Regions from separate parts of the Telluria sp. LT1R51-2 genome, predicted to be linked through region 1. Evidence: predicted binding sites of a transcription regulator. Region 1 holds the regulator's gene; the other holds the start of a gene.
What was found. Region 1 encodes sigma-54, which starts transcription at its own class of promoters, with help from an activator protein. Its sites were predicted from a motif close to TGGCANGNAANCTGCTTT; they were not measured.
Positions count from the first base shown of each region.

Region 1 (10,460 bases):
TCGCCCGATGCCAGCAGCACGTCCGGACCGGGCGCCAGATCCTTGCCGCCACGCCGCAAGGCCGTGACCTCCACCGCCACATCCTGCAGCCGTAACGCGCCCAGCGACACGCCGATCGCGCCGGCCTGCGCGTGCAGGCGCACCGAATGCAGCTTCACCTGGCCATGTTCGAGATCCGCACCGCTGTCGTCCGTGCCGTGGAAGTAGCCGCGCAGCGTGGCGTAGCGGCCCTTGCGCGCGTCCTGCACCCGGTGCACCACGCGGCGCAGCGGCACGCCGAGCGTCACCAGCGCGTGCGAGGCGAGCATCAGGCTGCTCTCCAGGGCTTCCGGCACCACCTCGGTCGCGCCGGCTGCCTTGAGCACGTCCATGTCGCCATCGTCGTGGCTGCGCACGATCACGGGCAGGGCGGGCGCCAGTTCGTGCACCAGGTGCAGCACCTTGAGTGCCTGGCGCGTGTCGGCGAACGTGATCACCAGCGCGCTTGCGCGGTGTACGCCGGCCGCGATCAGGCTTTCGCGGCGCGCCGCATCGCCGTACGACACCGACGCGCCGGCCGCCTGCGCCTTCTGCACCCGCTCCGGATCCAGGTCAAGGGCATACCACGGCAAGGTCTCTTCTTTGAGCAGCGTGGCCAGGCTTTGGCCACTGCGCCCGAAACCGGCGATGATCACGTGCTTCTGGGTGGTCATGGTGCGCGTGGCCAGCTGCGTCAGTTGCAGCGACTGCATCATCCATTCATTGGCCGCGACCTTCATCACGATCCGGTCCATGTAGCCGATGATGAAGGGCGCGAGCAGCATTGACAGCACCATCGAGGCCAGCACCAGCTGCATCACGAACGGATCGATCAGCTTCGAGCCGGATGCATGGCTGAGCAGCACGAAGCTGAATTCGCCCGCCTGCGCCAGCGCGAGACCGGTGCGCAGCGCGGTGCCCAGTGGCGCGCCGAATGCGCGCGCCATCAGCACGATCAGGCCGGCCTTGAGCAGCACCACGAGCCCCAGCAGCAGCGTGACCTGCCACCAGTACTGGCTCACCAGGCGCAGGTCGAGCAGCATGCCGATCGTGATGAAGAACAGGCCAAGCAGCACGTCGCGAAACGGCTTGATGTCTTCTTCCACCTGGTGCTTGTAGGGCGTTTCGGAAATCAGCATGCCGGCGACGAAAGCGCCCAGCGCCAGCGACAGGCCGGCCTGCTCGGTGATCCAGGCGGACCCCAGTGTCACGAGCAGCAGGTTAAGCATGAACAGCTCTTGCGAGCGGCGCTTGGCCACGATCGTGAACCAGCGACCCATCAGCTTCTGGCCAAAGAACAGCAGCAGCGCCAGCACCAGCCCGGCCTTGAGCGCGGCCAGTCCCAGCGTGATGGCCATGTCTTCCGGATCGCGCGCCAGCGCCGGGATCATGATCAACAGCGGCACCACCGCCAGATCCTGGAACAACAGGATGCCGATGATGCGCCGCCCGTGTTCGCTCTCGAGTTCGAGGCGCTCGGTAAGCAGCTTGACGACGATCGCCGTGGACGACATGGCCAGCGCGCCGCCCAGCGCGAATGCGGCCTGCCAGGCCAGCGTCAGGTGCGGCATCAGGTACGCCGCCAGCAGGCCGATGCCCATGGCCGCAGCGACGGTCGTCACGACCTGGCCGAGCCCCAGCCCGAACACGATGCGCCGCATCGAGCGCAGCTGGCCGAGCGAGAATTCGAGCCCGATCGAGAACATCAAAAAGACGATGCCGAATTCGCCCAGCGCGTGGGTGGTGGGGCTGTCTTCGGCCAGGGCCAGGGCGTGGGGGCCGATCAGGACGCCGACGGCCAGGTAGCCGAGCATCGGCGGCAGCTGCAGGGTACGAAAGGCGACCACGCCGAGGACGGCGCAGCCAAGCAGCAACAGGGTGAGTTCGAGACCAGAATGCATGGGGTGAAGCGGGTGACGGTTGGGGTGGCGAGGCGTACTTGTCATCGAATGTTACGACTGGCAAGTTTTTTGCTTTCGCAATTCGTTTATACTTCTGGAATGAGTGTAACTGATGACCAAATAATGCTGAAAAGTTTTGACGAAACCCTGGCGCAGCGCGTGCTGGAACTGGGTCGCCAGACGCTTGCGATCGAGGCCGACGCCATCGTGGCGCTGCACGCGCGCCTGGGCGACGACAGCAGCTTCGTCGACGCCGCGCAGCTGATCTACGCCGGCACCGGCCGCGTGGTTGTCTCGGGCATGGGCAAGTCGGGGCACATCGGCCGCAAGATCGCCGCCACGCTGTCGTCCACCGGTACGCCGGCGTTCTTCATGCACCCGGGCGAAGCCGCGCACGGCGACCTTGGCATGGTGACCGCGAATGACATTCTGATCGCCATTTCCAATTCGGGCGAATCGTCCGAACTGCTCGACATCCTGCCGGCCGTGAAGCGCCTGGGCGCGCGCGTGATCGCCATGACCGGCAAGCCGGCTTCGCGGCTGGCCAAGCTGGCCGACGTCCACCTGAATATCGCGGTGGCGAAAGAAGCCTGCACGCTCAACCTGGCGCCAACCACCAGCACCACCGTCACGCTGGCCATGGGCGATGCGCTGGCCGTGGCGCTGCTCGACGTGCGGGGTTTCCGCGAGCAGGATTTCGCGCTGTCGCATCCGGGCGGCGCGCTGGGCCGGCGCCTGCTCACGCATGTGCGCGACGTCATGCGCACCGGCGATGCCATCCCGTCGGTGGGCCTGGATGTCCCGCTGGTCAAGGCACTGCTCGAGATCAGCCAGAAGGGCATGGGCATGACCGCCGTGGTCGATTCCGATGGCCGGCCGCTGGGTGTGTTCACCGACGGCGACTTGCGCCGCGTGATCGAGCGCATGCACGATTTTTCGAACGTGCTGATTCGCGACGTCATGCACGCCAATCCGCGCAGCGTACGTCCCGAGCAGCTGGCCGTCGACGCGGTCGCCGTGATGGAAGAATTCCGCATCAACCAGATGCTCGTGATCGATGAGGCGGGCCAGCTGGTCGGCGCGCTGCACATCCACGACCTGACCCGCGCAAAGGTGATTTGATGACTATTCCCGTATTGGCCCACATCGAGCGCGCCGCGCGCATCAAGGTCATGATCTTCGACGTCGACGGCGTGCTTACCGACGGCAGCCTGACCTACGGCCCCGATGGCGAAGTGACCAAGACCTTCAATGTGCTCGACGGCCTGGGCATCCAGATGCTGAATAAATCCGGCGTGCAGACCGCGATCATCAGTGCGCGCCTGTCGCCGATCGTCGTCCGGCGCGCCGCCGACCTGGGCATCTCGCATGTCTACCAGGGCAACCACGACAAGCGCATCGGCTTTGCCAATCTGCTCGAGGCCACCGGCTTTACCGCCGACCAATGCGGCTACATCGGCGACGACGTGATCGACCTGCCGCTGTTCGCGCGCGTCGGTTTTGCCGTCGCCGTGCCCTCAGGTCATCCGGACGTGCAGCACCGCGCGCATTACGTGACCAAGAACGGTGGCGGGCGTGGCGCGGTGCGCGAGATCTGCGACCTCGTCATGCGCGCGCAGGGCACCTACGACCAGGCGCTCGCGCCGTATTTCGCCTGAGCGCCATGGCCACACTCGCCTCCAACAAACGCACCTCGCATCGCTGGAACTTGCTGGCGATGATCGTGATCGGCGTGTTCTTCGCCTTCGGCAGCTTCTGGCTGCTGCAGCTGATGCAGGGGACTAACATCGATGCGCAACTGGGCGGCCCGCCCGACGAGCCGGATTACATCGTCGAGAACTTCTCGTTCGTGCGGATGACGCCCAACGGCCAGCCGAGCTACGTGGTGTCGGGCAAGCGCCTGGCCCACATCCCGCAAGGCGACGTGTCGAATGTCGACCAGCCCCTCATGCGCGGCGTCGAACCGGGCCGTCCACCGATGACGGTGGTGGCCAAGAGCGCGCGCATCTTCCACGAAGAGCACCGCGTCGAACTGTTCGGCGACGTCGATCTGCAGCGCCCGAAGACGCCCGCCAGCGAAGCGCTGCGCGTGCGCACGTCGGCCATGACCGTATTGCCCGACGAAGAAATCGTCAAGACCGACCAGCCGATCGACATGGAGCTTGGCGCGTCCAGCCTCAAGGCCGTCGGCCTGGTGGCCAACAATGCGACCATGCAGATGAAATTGTCCGGCCGCGGCCGTATCGTCTATCCGCCACGCCAGCGCTGAAGGCCACCAGCCATGCGCGCGTGTTAACCCAGGACCAGCACCATCATGAAAAAACTTTTTGCTGCCGCTTTCTTGTCACTCCTTTCCTTGAGCGCGATGGCCGAAAAGGCCGACTCGCTCAAGCAGGCGGCTCTCGAATACGATAACGGCGACCTCGATGGCGTCGCAGGCGTGCGCACCTTTACCGGCAACGTGATCCTGACCCGCGGCACGCTGCTGGTCAAGGCCGAACGCGCGGTGGTCAGGGATACGCCCGAAGGCTACATGAGCGTGACGCTCACCGCGGCCAACGGCAAGCCTGCCACGTTCCGCCAGAAGCGCGACGGCGGCCCGAACCTGTGGGTCGAGGGCCAGGCCGAACGCATCGAATACGATGAGCGTACGGAGCTGGTGCGCTTGTACTCGAACGCCATCGTCAAGGAACTCGAAAACGACCGGATGACCAACCAGATGACCGGCCCGTTCATTTCGTACGACAACCGCAAGGAAGTCGTCGCCGTGCGCAATGACGTCAGTGGCGAGAGCAAGGTTGGCGGCGGGCGCGGTACGCTGATCCTGGCGCCCAAGCGCACGCCGGCCGGAGGCACGCAATGACGGCCTTGAACGATCGCAGCACGCTGGTCGTCAAGGGCCTGCAGAAAAGCTATGGCAAGCGCCTGGTCGTGCGTGACGTGTCGCTGGATGTCGAATGCGGCGAGGTGGTGGGTTTGCTGGGCCCGAACGGCGCCGGCAAGACCACCTCGTTCTACATGATCGTGGGCCTGGTGCCGTCGGATGCCGGCTCGATCAGCATCAACGGCACCGACATCACCAGGATGCCGATCCATCGCCGCGCGGTGCTCGGCCTGTCGTACCTGCCGCAGGAAGCGTCGGTGTTTCGCAAGCTGACGGTGGAAGAAAACATCCGCGCCGTGCTCGAACTGCAGAAGGTCGACGGCAAGTCGCTGACCAAGGCGCAGATCGGCGAGCGGCTCGACAACCTGCTGGCCGATCTGCAGATCGAAAAGCTGCGCGAGAACCCGGCGCTGTCGCTGTCGGGCGGCGAGCGACGCCGCGTGGAGATCGCACGCGCACTGGCCACCAATCCTCGCTTCGTGCTGCTCGATGAACCCTTTGCCGGTGTCGACCCGATCGCCGTGATCGAGATCCAGCGCATCGTGCGCTTCCTCAAGGAGCGCAAGATCGGCGTCCTGATCACCGACCACAATGTGCGCGAGACGCTCGGTATCTGCGACCGCGCCTACATCATCAATCAGGGCGCGGTGCTCGCATCCGGCCGACCCGACGATATCATCGCCGACGAGTCGGTGCGCCGCGTGTACCTTGGTGAACATTTCCGCATGTAAGCCATACTCAATTGATGAAACAGTCCCTTCAGCTCCGCACTTCGCAGCACCTGGCGCTCACGCCACAGCTGCAGCAATCGATCCGGTTGCTGCAGCTGTCGACGCTCGAACTGCACCAGGAGATCGAGCAGATACTGGGCGATAACCCGCTGCTCGAAAGGCTCGACGACCCGCTCGATCATTCGGTGCGCTTGCTGGCCGATGGCGCCATCAACAATGCGCCGGCACCGGGCGAGGCGCCGCCGGCGCCGGGCCAGCAGGCCGAAGGCGAGGGCAGTGCACCGGCCGAGGGCGAGGGTGCTGAAGGCGGCGCGGTCGATGGCGACCGGCCCGACAACGAGTGGAGCGAAAGCAGCGGCGCGTCGTCCGGGAGTAGCAGCAGCGACGACGAAGACGGCCGCCCGCAGCTGGAGGCATGCGCCATCACGCTGCGCGAACACCTGATGGAACAGGTGCGCGAAACGCTGCTGTCAACCCGTGACCGCGCACTGGCCGAACTGGTGATCGACGCGCTTGACGACAACGGCTACCTGGAAGAACCGCTCGACGACATCCACGCGCGCCTGCCCGAAGAACTCGACGTCGACCTGGACGAACTGCGCTGCGCGCTGGCGATGGTGCAGAGCATGGACCCGGTGGGCGTGGGCGCGCGCAGCGCGGCCGAATGTCTGGCGCTGCAGATCCGGCGCATGCCGGGCGTGCCGATGGTGACGCGCCGCATGGCACTGAAGATCGTCGAAGGCTACCTGACCTGGTTCGCACAGCGCGAATACAGCAAGCTGAAAAAAGCGCTCGATTGCGATGACGAAGACCTGCGCGAAGTGCAGGCCGTGGTCCGCCAGTGCAATCCGCATCCGGGCGCGGCGTTCGCATCGAACGTGTCGGATTACGTGGTGCCGGACGTGATCGTGCGGCGCGCCAAGAACGGCTGGGCGGTCACGCTGAACCAGGACGTCATGCCGCGCCTGCGCGTGAACAGCCTGTACGCCACGATGCTCAAGCAGGGCCGCAGCGAGAGCCAGATGGGTGCGCAGATGCAGGAGGCGAAGTGGCTCATCAAGAACATGCGCCAGCGTTTCGACACGATCCTGCGTGTGGCCGAAGCGATTGTCGAGCGCCAGCGCAACTTTTTCAGCCATGGCGCGGTTGCCATGCGGCCCCTTGTTTTGCGCGAGATAGCTGATACACTAGGTCTGCACGAGAGCACGATCTCTCGTGTCACAACCCAGAAATACATGCTGACCCCGCACGGCATGTTCGAGTTGAAGTATTTCTTCGGTAGCCACGTTGCCACCGAGGCGGGAGGCGAAGCATCCTCAACGGCAATCCGTGCGCTCATCGCACAATTGACAGGAGCAGAAGACCCTAAGAATCCATTATCCGACAGCAAGATCGCGGAAATGCTCGGGGAACAAGGCATGGTCATTGCGCGCAGGACGGTCGCAAAATACCGTGAAGCGCTCAAGATCCCCCCCGTCAGTCTCCGCAAAGCCTTGTAACAACGCCGCTCATACAGTCTGTGCCTTCAGCTCCTGTGTGGTGCAAGCGACGTGACATCTTCAAAGGAGTGTGTATGAACCTCACCATCAGTGGTCACCATCTCGAAGTAACCCCTGCCATCCGTGAATACGTTCAGAATAAGCTGGAACGCATTATTCGCCATTTCGATCAAGTCATAGATACCCACGTCTTCCTGGCCGTCGATAACCTCACCGAAAAAGAAAAAAGGCAAAAAGCTGAAATCAATGTCCAGGTGTCGGGCAAGACCCTGCACGTGGCGAGCGTCGCGCAAGACCTGTATGCCGCGATCGACATGTTGATGGATAAACTGGATCGACAAATTCTGAAGCACAAGCAGATGCTGAAAGACCATAACCGCACAGCGATCAAACGCCTGGACGTCGACGAAGCAGACGTCGCTGCCGCCTGATCGAGCGCAGGTCACCACCGCCAGGGGCGTCTTTTCGGGACGCCCTTTTTGCATCCCGCTGCCGGTAAAATACGTGTTTCCTTTCGATGGATCACGCCATGTCCGAACACGTCCTGACCCGCATCGCCAACCGCACCGGCATCATCACCCTCGACCGTCCCAAGGCGCTCAATTCGCTGTCGCTGGACATGGTGCGCGCACTGACCGCGATTCTGCTCGACTGGCAGCGTGACGCCGCCGTCGATGCGGTCGTGATCACCAGCAGCAGCGAAAAAGCACTGTGCGCGGGCGGCGATATCCGCTTCTTTCACGAGGTCGGCAACGCCTCGCCACAAGGCGGCAGCGCACTGCTCGAAGATTTCTTCACCGAAGAATACGCGCTGAACCACCTGATCCACTTTTATCCGAAACCGTACATCGCGCTGATGGATGGCGTGGTCATGGGCGGCGGCATGGGCATCGCGCAGGGCGGGCCCGATTGCGGCCTGCGCATCGTCACCGAGCGCACCAAGATGGCGATGCCCGAGGTGAATATCGGTTTGTTCCCCGATGTCGGCGGCAGCCATTTTTTGTCGCACGCGCCGGGGCAGTTGGGGATGTTTTTGGGCTTGACCGGCCTGACGATCGGCGCGGCCGACGCACTGTACGTGGGCCTGGCCGACGTGTTCGTGGCAGTCAGCGACCTGGCGGCCTTGCAGGCGCTGATCGAAGCGACGCCGGGCGCGCATCTGCCGGCGGCAATCCGCGCGTTCGCCACGGCGCACGCCGGCGAAAGTGAATTGCAGGCCAATCGCGCGCGCATCGATGCGCACTTCGGTGCGGACTCGGTGGCAGCAATCATGGCGTCGCTCGCGGGGGACGACGCGCCATTCGCGCAGAAGGCATTGAATGCGATGCGTCAGCGTTCGCCGCTGATGATGTGCGTGACGCGCGAGCTGCTGCTGCGCGGCGCGTCGCTCGATGTCGCCGACTGCCTGCGCCTGGAGCGCTCGCTCGTGCGCCGCAACTTCGAGCACGGCGAGGTGCTCGAAGGCGTGCGCGCGCTCGTGATCGACAAGGACAATGCGCCGCAATGGAATCCGCCATCGCTCGACCTCGTAACCGAGGCGATGGTCGCGCGCTTCTTCGCGCCGGTGTGGCCGGCGCATGCGCATCCGCTGCGCCATCTCGCATAAGCTTCTTCATGCATATCCGTTTGCGCGTGACTTTTCGCGCAGGCGGTGCAAACATCGTGGCTTCATGAACCGATGAGGAGCCCCGATGCGCATGACCGCCTTGCTGCTGTCGATGACCTTGTGCGGCAGCGCCGCCGCCCAGGCCTGGCAGCCTGACTTCAATGCGAGCGCATTCAAGGGGCCGGCCTCCGGTGCTGCCAACGAGGTGCTGGTATTGGGGTCGCCCCATCTGTCGCAATTGCCCAAAACCTTCCAGGCCGCCAGCCTGACGCTATTGAACGAGCGCCTGGCCGCATGGAAGCCGCAGGCGATCGCGATCGAGGCGGTATCCGGGCCGCAGTGCGACGTCATGCGACGCTACCCGGTCCGCTACAAGGACTCGATCGATTCCTATTGCCGGGATACTGCACCGGCGCGGCTGGCCACAGGGCTGGATGTCGCAGCGGCGACCGAGGCCGCCGAGGCCTTGCTGGCTGCATGGCCCGCTGCGCCCACACCCGCGCAGCGCCGGCGCCTGGCGGGGTTGTTCCTCGCAGGCGGCGAGGAGGCATCGGCGCTGGTCCAGTGGCTGCGCCTGCCCGAGGCCCAGCGCCGTGCCGGTGATGGTCTGGACGCCGCACTGGTCGGCGTACTCGTGAAGCTGGAAACCAGGCGCGACGAAAGCATCATGATCGGTGCGCGTCTGGCTGTCCGGCTCGGCCTTGAGCGCCTGTACGCGATGGACGACCATACCGCCGACAGCGCGTCTGAAGACCAGAAGGCGTTTGGCAATGCGCTGATGAAAGCGTGGGACAACCCTGCCACGAAGCAGCGCGCGGCGGTGGACAAGGCGCAGGAGGGCTTGCTGGCCAGTGCCGAAGGCGTGCTGGCCTTGTACCGCGCCGACAATGCACCTGGCCAGGGGTCTCTGGTCTACCGCAGTGACTTCGGCGCGGCGCTCAACGAGCCGTCAGCACAGCGCTTCGGCCGCCAGTACGTGGGTTACTGGGAAACGCGCAACCTGCGCATGGCGGCCAATATCCGGGACGTGCTGGGGATGCGGCCCGGTCAGCGCATGCTGGTTATCGTCGGCGCGTCGCACAAGGGGTATCTGGAATCGTATCTGCACCAGATGCATGATGTGCGGGTCGTGGATGCGGGGCTGGTGCTGAGGTGATGAGGCGCCATGTTGATGTCGGCGGCGGTTATCCGTGGTCGGTGGCGATGAGTGTGCAGGCCGACAGACCATCTATCATTCAGGGAGTGGCATGGCACTGGAACTGATGAGTTCAGCACCGACTGACTTCGATTTTGTTATTGGGGATTGGGTTGTCAGGCATCGGCGGCTCAAGGAACGCCTGTCAAACTGCAATGAATGGGTTGAATTTGATGGTGAAATGTCGACCCAAAAAATTCTGGGTGGCTTCGGTAACCTTGAAGACAACATCTTGCGCCTGAATGACGAGATCTTTCGCGCTATCGCGTTACGCTCCTACGATCAGAGCACGAAGAAATGGTCGATCTGGTGGCTTGACGGTCGTCTTCCGAGTCAGATCGACGTTCCAGTGGTAGGCGAATTCATTGATGGCGTTGGTACGTTCTTCGCCAACGATACTTTCCAGGAAATCCCGATTATCGTCAGATTCATCTGGCGCCAGATCGATCAAAACTTGCTGCACTGGGACCAGGCTTTTTCTGCCGATGCGGGAGATACATGGGAAACCAACTGGACGATGGAATTTCGTCGGCAGCGTCAGACGTGTGACAGGGCGGGCAGCAAGCCTGCGCCGCCCGCTGCTTCGGCTGCTCGCGATGCCTGATGATCACGCGCTCAGTCGCGCC
Region 1 is NZ_JCASIM010000002.1:224,849-235,308, reverse strand. Features, by position in the region: gene AC56LH_RS19245 (monovalent cation:proton antiporter family protein) at 1-1,919, opposite strand, end outside; gene AC56LH_RS19240 (KpsF/GutQ family sugar-phosphate isomerase) at 2,019-3,041, shown strand; gene AC56LH_RS19235 (KdsC family phosphatase) at 3,041-3,577, shown strand; gene lptC (LPS export ABC transporter periplasmic protein LptC) at 3,583-4,188, shown strand; gene lptA (lipopolysaccharide transport periplasmic protein LptA) at 4,234-4,782, shown strand; gene lptB (LPS export ABC transporter ATP-binding protein) at 4,779-5,534, shown strand; gene AC56LH_RS19215 (RNA polymerase factor sigma-54) at 5,549-7,033, shown strand; gene hpf (ribosome hibernation-promoting factor, HPF/YfiA family) at 7,108-7,464, shown strand; gene AC56LH_RS19205 (enoyl-CoA hydratase/isomerase family protein) at 7,563-8,639, shown strand; gene AC56LH_RS19200 (DUF5694 domain-containing protein) at 8,725-9,795, shown strand; gene AC56LH_RS19195 (DUF1579 domain-containing protein) at 9,887-10,438, shown strand.

Region 2 (10,460 bases), on a different contig from region 1:
TCGTTGCAGAATGCCGGATCCTTGACGTCGCCCGCGATCGTGATGCAGCGACGGCCTTCGGCCTCGATGCAGCGCTTGGTTTCTGCCGCATCGACGTCTTCGTTCAGATACATGACGGCGACATCGGCGCCTTCGCGTGCGAACAGCACTGCGACTGCGCGGCCGATGCCCGAATCGGCACCGGTGACGATGGCGGCCATGCCGTCCAGCTTGCCGCTGCCCTTGTAGCCTTCGGCCATGAACTTCGGCTTGCTTTCCATATCGGCTTCCAGGCCCGGCTTGGCCAGGTGCTGCGCCGGCATCGGCGGCGCCGGCTGGTCGACCCCGGTCTGGACGGCTTCCTTGCTCTCGGAGTCGTTCTTTTTGGCGTCGCGCGCGTCCTGCTCTTGCTGGATAGCGCGCTGCTTTGCTGCCACGTCGTCTTGGTGTGCCATGGTGTTTCTCCCGTGAGTGTGCGTTCGTTCGCAAGAGTATTCGGCCCACACCGTGGCACGACGGTGCGCTCCCACACACAGGGGTGACAATTGCTATGCTTGACACGCCAGCTTATGGCAAACTTGCCATGCAGCCATACCGGAACGGTGCGGCTGGACTCAATCTGGAGAATGAACATGCATCAAGAAGACGGCGCGCGTGATGACTTTACCTGCGTCTTCGTCAATCCCGTCGGCCAGCGCCGCGCCGACTTCCAGCACTGCTGCGACGGCATGTTTGCCAACCTGCGCGTGGCCGCCGGCGCCGAGCAGGCGCGCGGCCTGCTGGCACGCGAACCTGCCGACCTGCTCGTGCTGGACCTGGAGCGCTGCGATCAGGGCGTCGACTTGCCGGCGCTGGGCGCCCTGATCGGCGCGCGCGCCGGTGCGCCGGTGCTGGTGCTGTGCCCGTTTACGAATGCGCGCTGGCTGCCGGCGCTGATGGCGTTTGGCCCGCTCGACTACGCGATCGGTCCGCTGCGCGCGCAGCAAACGCGCGCGCTGCTGGCTGCGCGCATGCGCACCGGCTTTCCCGTCGCAACGCCAGGCGCGCCCACACCGGCCGAAGCCGAACTGCGCACGCTGCTCGCGCTGCGTACCGCCTGCCAGCAGGCGTTGAGCGACGCCGACGACAGCGCGCGCTTTGCCACGCACCTGTGCGCCGCGCTGACGGGCTGGCCGGGCGTCGTGCATGCGGCGCTGTTCCAGCATCGCGATGGCGCTCTGCACCTCGAGGCCGAGCAGGGCGCCGATGGCCTGCGCCTGGCGGCGCTTCTCGGGGACGAGGGCAAGTTGCTGCACGCGCCGCTGCGCCATGCGTTCCCGGGGCTGCTGGCGGCGACGACAGGCGAGTTGACGCTGGTCGATGCGCTCGACACGCTTGGCGACCCGGCGCTCGCCGCGCGCCTGGAAGCGGTTGGCACGCGCATGGTGGTCGGTGTGCCGATCCCGGGGCAGGGGCCGGGTGGGCCAATGGGCTCCCTGTGCCTGCTGTTTGGCGATACGCGGCCGTTCTCGCTGGCGCAGTTGCAGGCGCTGGACGACCTGGCCGGCCTGGCCGCCCATGGCCTGCGCATGGCCGAGGTCACGCGCGAAAACGAGGCGCTGCTGGCACGCGTCACGCACCTGGCTTCGACCGATGCCCTGACCGATCTGGCCAACCGGCGCCATGGCGAAGCCTTGCTGGAGCAAGAGATCAAGCGCGCACGCCGCTACCGGCTGCCGCTCGCGCTGATCGCTTTCGATATCGACCGCTTCAGCCATGTCAACGATACCTTCGGCCACCCGGTGGGCGACCTGGTGCTGCGCACGGTGGCCGATACGGCGCGCGCGCTGCTGCGTGCGAGCGACGTGCTGGTGCGCTCGGGCGGCGAGGAATTCCAGGTGATCGCGTCGCACACGAGCGCGATTGACGCGCTGAAGATGGCCGAGAAGCTGCGCGCGGCCATCGAACAGGTGGAAATACCGGGATGCGACCACGTGACGATCAGCCTCGGGGTGGCCCAGCTGGGCGAGAGCGAGAGCGGCGACTCGATGGCGGTGCGTACCCATGCCGCATTGGCGCGCGCCAAGCGGGCCGGCCGCAACTGCATCGAGCTGGCGATGTCCTGATGCGTTCGGGTGCAGCGCGCACCTTCGCGGTGCGCGTCGCGTGCAAAGCAGACGTCCCACGCCACGTAAGGACGCTGGCACGCATCGTGCTGTTTCATCAAGCATGCGCGATTGCACCTCCACCGATGCACCCACCATCTTTCCCGCCTGGCAAGCCAGTCTGGCGCTGGGCTTCGTGCGCGATGGCGCCACGACGCGCCTCGTGCGCCGCACGCACCGCGGGCCGCTGCGGGTCCAGAAGGCGCTGTATCCCGAAGGCCCTGGCGCCTGCCACGTAATCGTCGTGCACCCGCCGGGTGGCGTGGTCGGGGGCGACCGGCTCGAGATCGACGTCGACGCCGGCCCTGCTTGCAGCGTGCTCGCTACCAGCCCCGGCGCGGCCAAGTGGTACCGCGCCAACGGCCGCGTGTCGCAGCAGGCGGTGCGCCTGCGCATTGCTGCGGGCGCCGCCATCGAATGGCTGCCGCAGGAAACCATCTTCTATGACGCGGCCAGCGTCGACCTTGACCACGACGTCGATCTCGCCGCCGGCAGCGTCTACATTGGCAGCGAAGTGCTGTGCTTTGGCCGCGTGGCCGCCGGCGAAGCGTTTACGCGCGGACGGATCCGCCAGCGCACGCGGATTCGCCAGGACGGCCGCCTGCTATGGTGGGAGCAGGGCATCCTGACCCCCGACGGCATCGCCAGCCCCCTCGGCATGCGCGGCCATGCGGTGTGCGCGACCTTGCTTGCCGTCGGCCGGCCCGTGCCCGCCGCGCTGCAGGCGCGCGTGCGCGCGCTCGACCCGCAACTGGCGTCGAGCCAGGTGAAGTCGGTGTTCGTCGCGCGTTATCTGGGCGACGACGGCGAAGCGGCGCGCGCCGTCATGGCGCAGGTGTGGGCGTTGCTGCGGCCCCATCTGCTTGACCGTCCGGCATGCGCGCCGCGCATCTGGCTAACTTAGAACGGAATCGCCATGGACCTGACGCCCCGCGAAAAAGACAAGCTGCTGATCTTTACTGCCGCGCTGCTGGCCGAACGCCGGCGTGCGCGGGGTCTCAAGCTGAATTATCCGGAAGCCGTGGCCCTGATCACGGCCGCCATCATGGAAGGGGCGCGCGACGGCCGCAGCGTGGCCGAGCTGATGAGCGAAGGCACGACGATCCTCGCGCGCGGCGACGTGATGGAGGGCGTGCCCGAGATGATCCCCGATATCCAGGTTGAGGCCACGTTCCCGGACGGGACCAAGCTCGTGACCGTCCACCATCCGATTCCCTAGCAGGAGCCCAGCGTGATCCCAGGCGAATACTTTCTCGACGACGGCGATATCGAACTCAACGTCGGTCGGCGCACGCTGACTGTGGTCGTGGCCAATGCGGGCGACCGGCCAGTGCAGGTCGGCTCGCACTACCACTTTTATGAAGTCAATCCGGCGCTGCAGTTCGAGCGGGACAGCACGCTCGGCATGCGGCTGAATATCGCTGCCGGCACCGCTGTGCGCTTTGAGCCGGGCCAGCGCCGCACGGTGGAACTGGTCGACCTGGCGGGCGAGCGCATCGTGCATGGTTTCCAGGGCCGTGTGTCGGGACCACTGCCCACGCCTGCGTCACCGGGAGATGCATGATGGTCACGCTCAGCCGCCAGGCCTATGCCGACATGTATGGTCCGACCACGGGCGACCGCATCCGCCTGGCCGACACCGAGCTCATAATCGAGATTGAGCGCGACTTCGCGACCTATGGCGAAGAGGTCAAGTTTGGCGGCGGTAAAGTGATCCGCGACGGCATGGGCCAGTCGCAGCGCCTGCGCGAGGGCGTGATGGACACCGTCATCACCAACGCCGTCATCATTGACCACTGGGGCATCGTCAAGGCCGACATCGGCATCAAGGACGGCCTGATTGCCGCCATCGGCAAGGCGGGCAACCCGGATATCCAGCCGAATGTCACGATGGCCATCGGCGGGGCGACCGAGATCATCGCCGGGGAAGGCATGATTGTCACGGCCGGCGGCGTCGACACGCACATCCATTTCATCTGCCCGCAGCAGATCGACGAAGCGCTGTACTCGGGCATCACGACGATGCTGGGCGGCGGCACCGGGCCGGCCGTCGGCACCGCGGCGACAACCTGCACGCCGGGCGCCTGGCACATTCATTCGATGCTGCAGGCGGCCGATGCCTTCCCGATGAACCTCGGCTTTTTCGGCAAGGGCAATGTCAGCCAGCCCGGCCCGCTCGAAGAGCAGGTCCATGCCGGCGCCGTGGGCCTGAAGCTGCACGAGGACTGGGGCAGCACGCCCGCGGCGATCGACAACTGCCTGTCGGTGGCCGAACGGCTGGACGTGCAGGTGGCGCTGCACTCCGACACGCTCAACGAGGCGGGCTTTCTGGAGTCGACCGTGGCGGCGTTCAAGGGCCGCACGATCCACACCTTCCATACCGAGGGCGCGGGCGGTGGCCACGCCCCGGACATCATCGCGGCCGTGGGCTACGACAATGTACTGCCGTCGTCGACCAATCCCACGCGCCCGTTCACGGTCAACACGCTCGACGAGCACCTGGACATGCTGATGGTCTGCCACCACCTCGACCCGGCGATTGCCGAAGACGTGGCGTTTGCCGAGTCGCGCATCCGGCGCGAGACCATTGCAGCCGAGGACATCCTGCACGACCTGGGCGCGATCTCGATGATGTCGTCGGACTCGCAGGCGATGGGCCGCGTGGGCGAGACGATCATGCGTACCTGGCAGACGGCGCACAAGATGAAGACCCAGCGCGGCGCGTTGGCAGGCGACTCGTCACGCAACGACAACGCCCGCGTCAAGCGCTACATCGCCAAGTACACGATCAATCCCGCCATCACGCACGGCATCGCGCACGTCGTCGGCTCGCTGGAACCAGGCAAGATCGCCGACATCGTGCTGTGGCGGCCGGCCTTCTTTGGCGTCAAGCCGTCGATGGTGGTCAAGGGCGGCATGATCGCGGCAAGCCTGATGGGCGACCCGAATGCATCGATCCCGATACCGCAGCCGGTGCATTACCGGCCGATGTTCGGCGCGTTTGGCGGCGGTCTGCGCAAGTCGTTCACGTTTGTGTCGCAAAGCGCGTTCGAGGCCGGCATCGCAGGCACGCTGGGCTTGAGCAAGACGACGATCGCCGTGCGCGGCACGCGCGGCCTGCGCAAGCGCGACATGATCCTCAACGGCGCCACGCCGCACATGGAAGTCGATCCCGAAACCTATGAAGTGCGCGCCGACGGGCGCCTGCTGGTGTGCGAAGCGGCCAGCGTGCTGCCGCTGGCGCAGCGTTACTTCCTGTTCTAGAGGCCATCCATGATTTCACTGCATACCCGCATCCTTGTTGCCGAAGTCGTGCACGACACGCTGGTGCTGCCGTTCGAACAACGGGAGCGCTGCCGCCAGCGCGCGCGCCTGGCCTCGGGCGAAGAGGTCGCGCTGTTCCTCGTGCGCGGCACCGTGCTGCGCGATGGCGACCTGCTGCTGGGCGAAGGCGGGCGCGTGGTGCGCGTCGAGGCCGCGCTGGAGCTGACGTATGTCGTGCGTTGCGGCGACGCGACGTTGCTGGCACGCTGCGCATTCCACCTGGGGAACCGCCACACGCAGACCGAGGTGGGGATCGGCTGGCTGCGCATCCGTGTCGATCCGGTGCTGCGCGAAATGGTCGAAGGACTGGGTGCGGACGTGGGTGAAGAACTGGCCAAATTCGAGCCGGAGGCGGGGGCGTATGGCGGCGGTCATGGCCATCATCACGAGCAGGGGCCGGGCAGCTTGCTGGCGCCGGTGCCGCTGCGCCAGAAAATTCACCGGCCGTCGGACGCTGCGCCGTTTGAACCGGTCGAGCCGGGGCCGGCATGAACGCCGCCAGCCTGCTGCACCTGCTGCAGTTTGCCAGTCCGGCCTTGCCGATTGGCGGCTACAGCTATTCGCAGGGTCTCGAAGCGGCGCTCGAAGAAGGCCTCGTCACGGACGCCGACAGCGCCCGCGCGTGGATCGTGCGCTATCTGGATGACGTCGTGGCGCGCTGGGATGCGCCCGTGTTGTGGCGTCTTTTGACAGCGTTCGCCGCGCGAGACGGCGAGACGATCGCGCACTGGGGCGGGTGCTTCCTTGCGTCGCGCGACACGGCCGAACTGCGCGCCGAATCGGTCCAGATGGGTTATTCGCTGGGGCGCCTGATCGCAGAGCTGGGCGTGGCCGATACACGCGCGCTGGGCGAGGATGTCACGCTGCCACTGGCATTTGCCTGCGCCGTCGACGGACTGGCTATCCCGCATGAAGCAGCGCTGCTGGCGATGGTGTTCGCGTGGGTCGAGAACCAGGTGCTGGTGTGCGTCAAGTCGGTGCCGCTGGGGCAGGTGGCCGGACAGCGCCTGCTGCTGTCGCTGCGGCCCGAGATCGAGCGCGCCGTTGAACTGGCGCAGCGTTTGCCGGACGACGAGTTGTCGAACTGGGCGCCCGGCTTGTCGATGCTGTCGATGCGCCACGAAGTGCAGCATGGCCGTTTGTACCGGTCGTGATCATCCATCAAGAAGGAGCAAGCATGACAACCTCCAATCCGCTGCGGGTCGGCATTGGCGGGCCGGTAGGCTCGGGCAAGACCGCGCTGTGCGAACTGCTGTGCCGCCACATGCGCGACGATTACGACATGGCGGTGATCACCAACGACATTTACACGCGCGAAGACATGGACATCCTGTTGCGCGCCGGCGCGCTCGCGCCCGAGCGGCTGATGGGTGTCGAGACGGGGGGCTGTCCGCACACGGCGATCCGCGAAGACGCGTCGATCAATCTGGAAGCCATCGCGCGTTTGCAGGCCGACTTTCCCGACCTGGAACTGGTGCTGGTCGAATCGGGCGGCGACAACCTGGCGGCGACCTTCAGCCCGGAGCTGTCCGACCTGACGCTGTACGTGATCGACGTTGCCGGCGGCGAGAAAATTCCGCGCAAGGGCGGGCCGGGCATCACGCGCTCGGACCTCCTGATCATCAACAAGACCGACCTGGCGCCTCATGTCGGCGCCGATCTGTCGGTGATGGCAAGCGATGCACGGCGCCAGCGTGGCGAGCGGCCCTTCGTGTTTACCAATCTGCGCACGGGCGAGGGCGTGCAGGACGTGGTCGCGTTCATCCGCGAGCAGGGCTTGCTCGACGCAGTCCACCAATAAGACAAGGAGACGATCATGACGACACAGTTCATTTCACTGCGCCACGCCACCAGCAACCACCTGGCCCGCGCGGGCGTGGCCGTCACCGCCCTGACACTGGCGCTGCCGGCGGCCGCGCATCCCGGGCACGCGCCCGACAGCGGCTTCATGGCCGGCCTGCTGCACCCGGTGACGGGCATCGACCATTTGCTGGCGCTGCTCGCGGTCGGCCTGTGGAGCCGCCAGCAGCATGGCTACCTGCTCGCACCGACGTTCCTCGTGATGATGGCGCTGGGCGCGGCCAGCAGCGGCGGTGTCGCGTTGCCGGCGCTTGAGCTGTCGATCGCGGCGACCGTGTTGCTGCTGGGTGGATTGGCAGCGTATGCGCCGCACCTGCAGAAGCCGCAGATGGCCGTCCTCACCGTCGGCGCCTGCGCTTTTGTGCACGGACTCGCGCACGGCAATGAGCTGACCGGCGTGGCCAGTGGCACCGGCTTCATCCTGGCCAGCGCCGGGCTGATGCTGCTGGGCGCGATCCCGGGCGAGCGCCTGCGCCGGCCGCTGGCTGCGGCCATCGGCGCGGCGGGCATCTGGCTCGTGGCGCTGGCCGGTTGATGCCCGGCCGGTACGGGTAATTATGCTACGCTAGCGCTCTTTTTACCGTCGGCCGTCCCGGCCAGGACTTTCCATGCTTGAGTGGTTGCGCCCGTACCGGCGCGCCGCGCTGCCGGGCGATATCAGCGCTGGCATCGTGGTGGCGATGATGATGATCCCGCAGGGCATGGCCTACGCACTGGTGGCGGGCCTGCCGCCGGCGGTCGGCATCTACGCCAGCATCGTCCCGCCCTTGCTGTACGCGCTGTTCGGCACCAGCAGCACGCAATCGGTCGGACCGATGGCGATCATTTCCCTGATGACGGCGTCTACGCTGGCGCCCCTGGCCACGCCCGGCACCGCGCTGTATGGCGTGCTCGCCGCGCAACTAGCGCTGCTATCCGGCCTGGTGCTGCTGCTGTGCGGCCTGCTGCGCATCGGCTTTCTCGCCAATTTCTTTTCGCGGCCCGTGATGAGCGGGTTCACCATCGGCTCGGCGCTCATGATCGCGTGGGGGCAGCTGCGCACGCTAGTGGGCGGTCCGATCGAGATCGGCATGCGGCCGCACTGGCCAAGCATCCTGCTGGGCGTGGGCTCGCTCGTGCTGCTGCTGGCCGCGCGCAGCCACCTGGCGCCGCTGCTGCGCCGGTTGCGCGTGCCGGCAGCGGCGGCCGACGTCGGGTCCAAGCTGGCGCCGATCGCCGTCGTGCTGGGCGCGATGGCGCTCGTGCAGCAGCTGGGTCTTGCGCAGATGGGCGTGGCCACCACCGGCGCCGTGCCGACCGGCTTGCCGGGCCTGAACCTGGCGACGTCATCGCAGCACTGGCAAGCCTTGCTGCAACCGGCGCTTCTGATCGGCTTCATGGTGTTCTTGATCAGCATGTCGGGCGCGCAGGCGCTGGCGCTCAAGCGCGGCGGCGAGAAACTCGTCAGCAACCGCGAACTGGTCGGCCTGGGCGCGGCGAATGTCGGCAGCGCGCTGACGGGCGGTTTTCCCGTCACCGGCAGCCTGTCGCGATCGGCCGTCAATTTCGCGGCCGGCGCCAACACGCAGCTGGCCAGCTTGATCACGGCCGGCCTGCTGGCGCTGGCGCTCGTGCTGCCCACGGGCTGGCTTGCGCTGCTGCCGCTGCCGACACTGGCCGCGACGATCATCGTGGCCGTGCTCGGAATGCTCGACCTGTCGACGCTGCGCACCGCCTGGCACTACGACCGCGCCGATGCGCTGGCGCTGCTGGCCACCGCCGGCGGGGTACTGGTCCTGGGTGTCGAAGCCGGGGTGCTGGTAGGCGTGGCGCTGTCGATGGTCGTGCTGATCTGGCGCGCCAGCCGGCCGCATATCGCGGTGCTGGGCCGCATCCATGGCACCGAACACTTCCGCAATGTCGATCGCTACTCGGCCGAAACGACGCCGGGGTTGCTGATGCTGCGCGTGGATGCCGGCCTGTTTTTCGGCAATGTCGATGCGGTCAATGAGCGCATCGACGAAGAACTCGTCGCGCATGGCGGCACGCGCCATCTGGTGCTGGTGCTGTCGGCCGTGAATGCGATCGACACGTCGGCGCTGTTCGGCCTCGAGGAGTTGAACAGCTCGCTGAACCGGCGCGGTGTGCTGATGCACCTGGCCGAAGTGAAGGGGCCGGTGATGGACCGGCTCAAGGAAAGCGATCTGCTGGCTAAACTCAACGGTCAGATATTCCTGAGCGCTGCCATTGCGTGGGACCAGCTGGCCGGATCGCGTGCCGCCGGCACGCCGGCCGCGGCCACGCGGCCCACGGGTAAGCCGTAGCAGTGCGCGTGCGCTGCTGCGTTGAACGCCAGCATTACTTACAAGGCGGCTGACTTCGCTGCAATGAACTCTCTGAACCATTGTTGCGCCGGATTGCTGTCGCTACGGCGGTGCCATATCAGGTGAAACGTGATGTCCGGCAGTGCCAGCGGTGGTGGGAACATGACAAGCCGGTGGCTGGCCTGCGCATGCATTGCCACGCGCTTGAGGATGGTGGCCGCCATATTGGTGCGCGCAATCACCGCGGGCACGGCAAACAGTTGTGGCAAGGTCAGGGCAAGCTTGCGTTGCTTGCCCTGTTGCGCGAGGGTTTGATCGACAAGGCCATGCAACTGCCCTTCGGGTGACACGAGCACGTGCTGCAGGTCGAGATAAGTGCGCATGTCCATCGGGCGACTGGCTGCCGGATGGTCGGTCGATACGATCGTGACAAAGGTATCGCGCATCAAAGGGCGCGTGAGGATGCGGGCATCCATGACGGTCGGTGCGACGCCAATGGCGACATCGATCGATCCGGCATCGAGCAGGTCGACGGCAGTATCCCTGTCGTTGTATGCAAGCACATTCAACGATACGCCGGGTGTGGCCTGTTCGAGCGCTTCCACGAGCGCCGGTAACAGGACCAGCGTGGGATAGTCCTGCAGACCCAGTTTGAACGTCACCGTCGCCGTCCCGGGTTCGAACGCGGGCTGCGTCAGCATCGCCAGCTCGATCTGACGCAGGGCTGCGGCCACGGGTGCAGCCAGATCGCGTGCGCGTGCGGTGGGGACCAATCCGGCACTGCTGCGTTGGAACAGGGGATCGCCCAGCAAGGTTCGCAGGCGCGACAACGCAGCGCTCATTGCCGGCT
Region 2 is NZ_JCASIM010000001.1:1,374,207-1,384,666, forward strand. Features, by position in the region: gene AC56LH_RS06175 (SDR family oxidoreductase) at 1-434, opposite strand, end outside; gene AC56LH_RS06180 (GGDEF domain-containing protein) at 612-2,084, shown strand; gene AC56LH_RS06185 (urease accessory protein UreD) at 2,188-3,027, shown strand; gene AC56LH_RS06190 (urease subunit gamma) at 3,040-3,342, shown strand; gene AC56LH_RS06195 (urease subunit beta) at 3,355-3,687, shown strand; gene ureC (urease subunit alpha) at 3,687-5,387, shown strand; gene ureE (urease accessory protein UreE) at 5,397-5,939, shown strand; gene AC56LH_RS06210 (urease accessory protein UreF) at 5,936-6,601, shown strand; gene ureG (urease accessory protein UreG) at 6,625-7,248, shown strand; gene AC56LH_RS06220 (HupE/UreJ family protein) at 7,264-7,842, shown strand; gene AC56LH_RS06225 (SulP family inorganic anion transporter) at 7,916-9,610, shown strand; gene AC56LH_RS06230 (LysR substrate-binding domain-containing protein) at 9,649-10,344, opposite strand; partial or broken gene AC56LH_RS06235 (LysR family transcriptional regulator) at 10,420-10,460, opposite strand, start outside.
Region 2: a site for sigma-54 is predicted at 2,160-2,177, ahead of AC56LH_RS06185 (urease accessory protein UreD). Genes of this name have one in related genera too.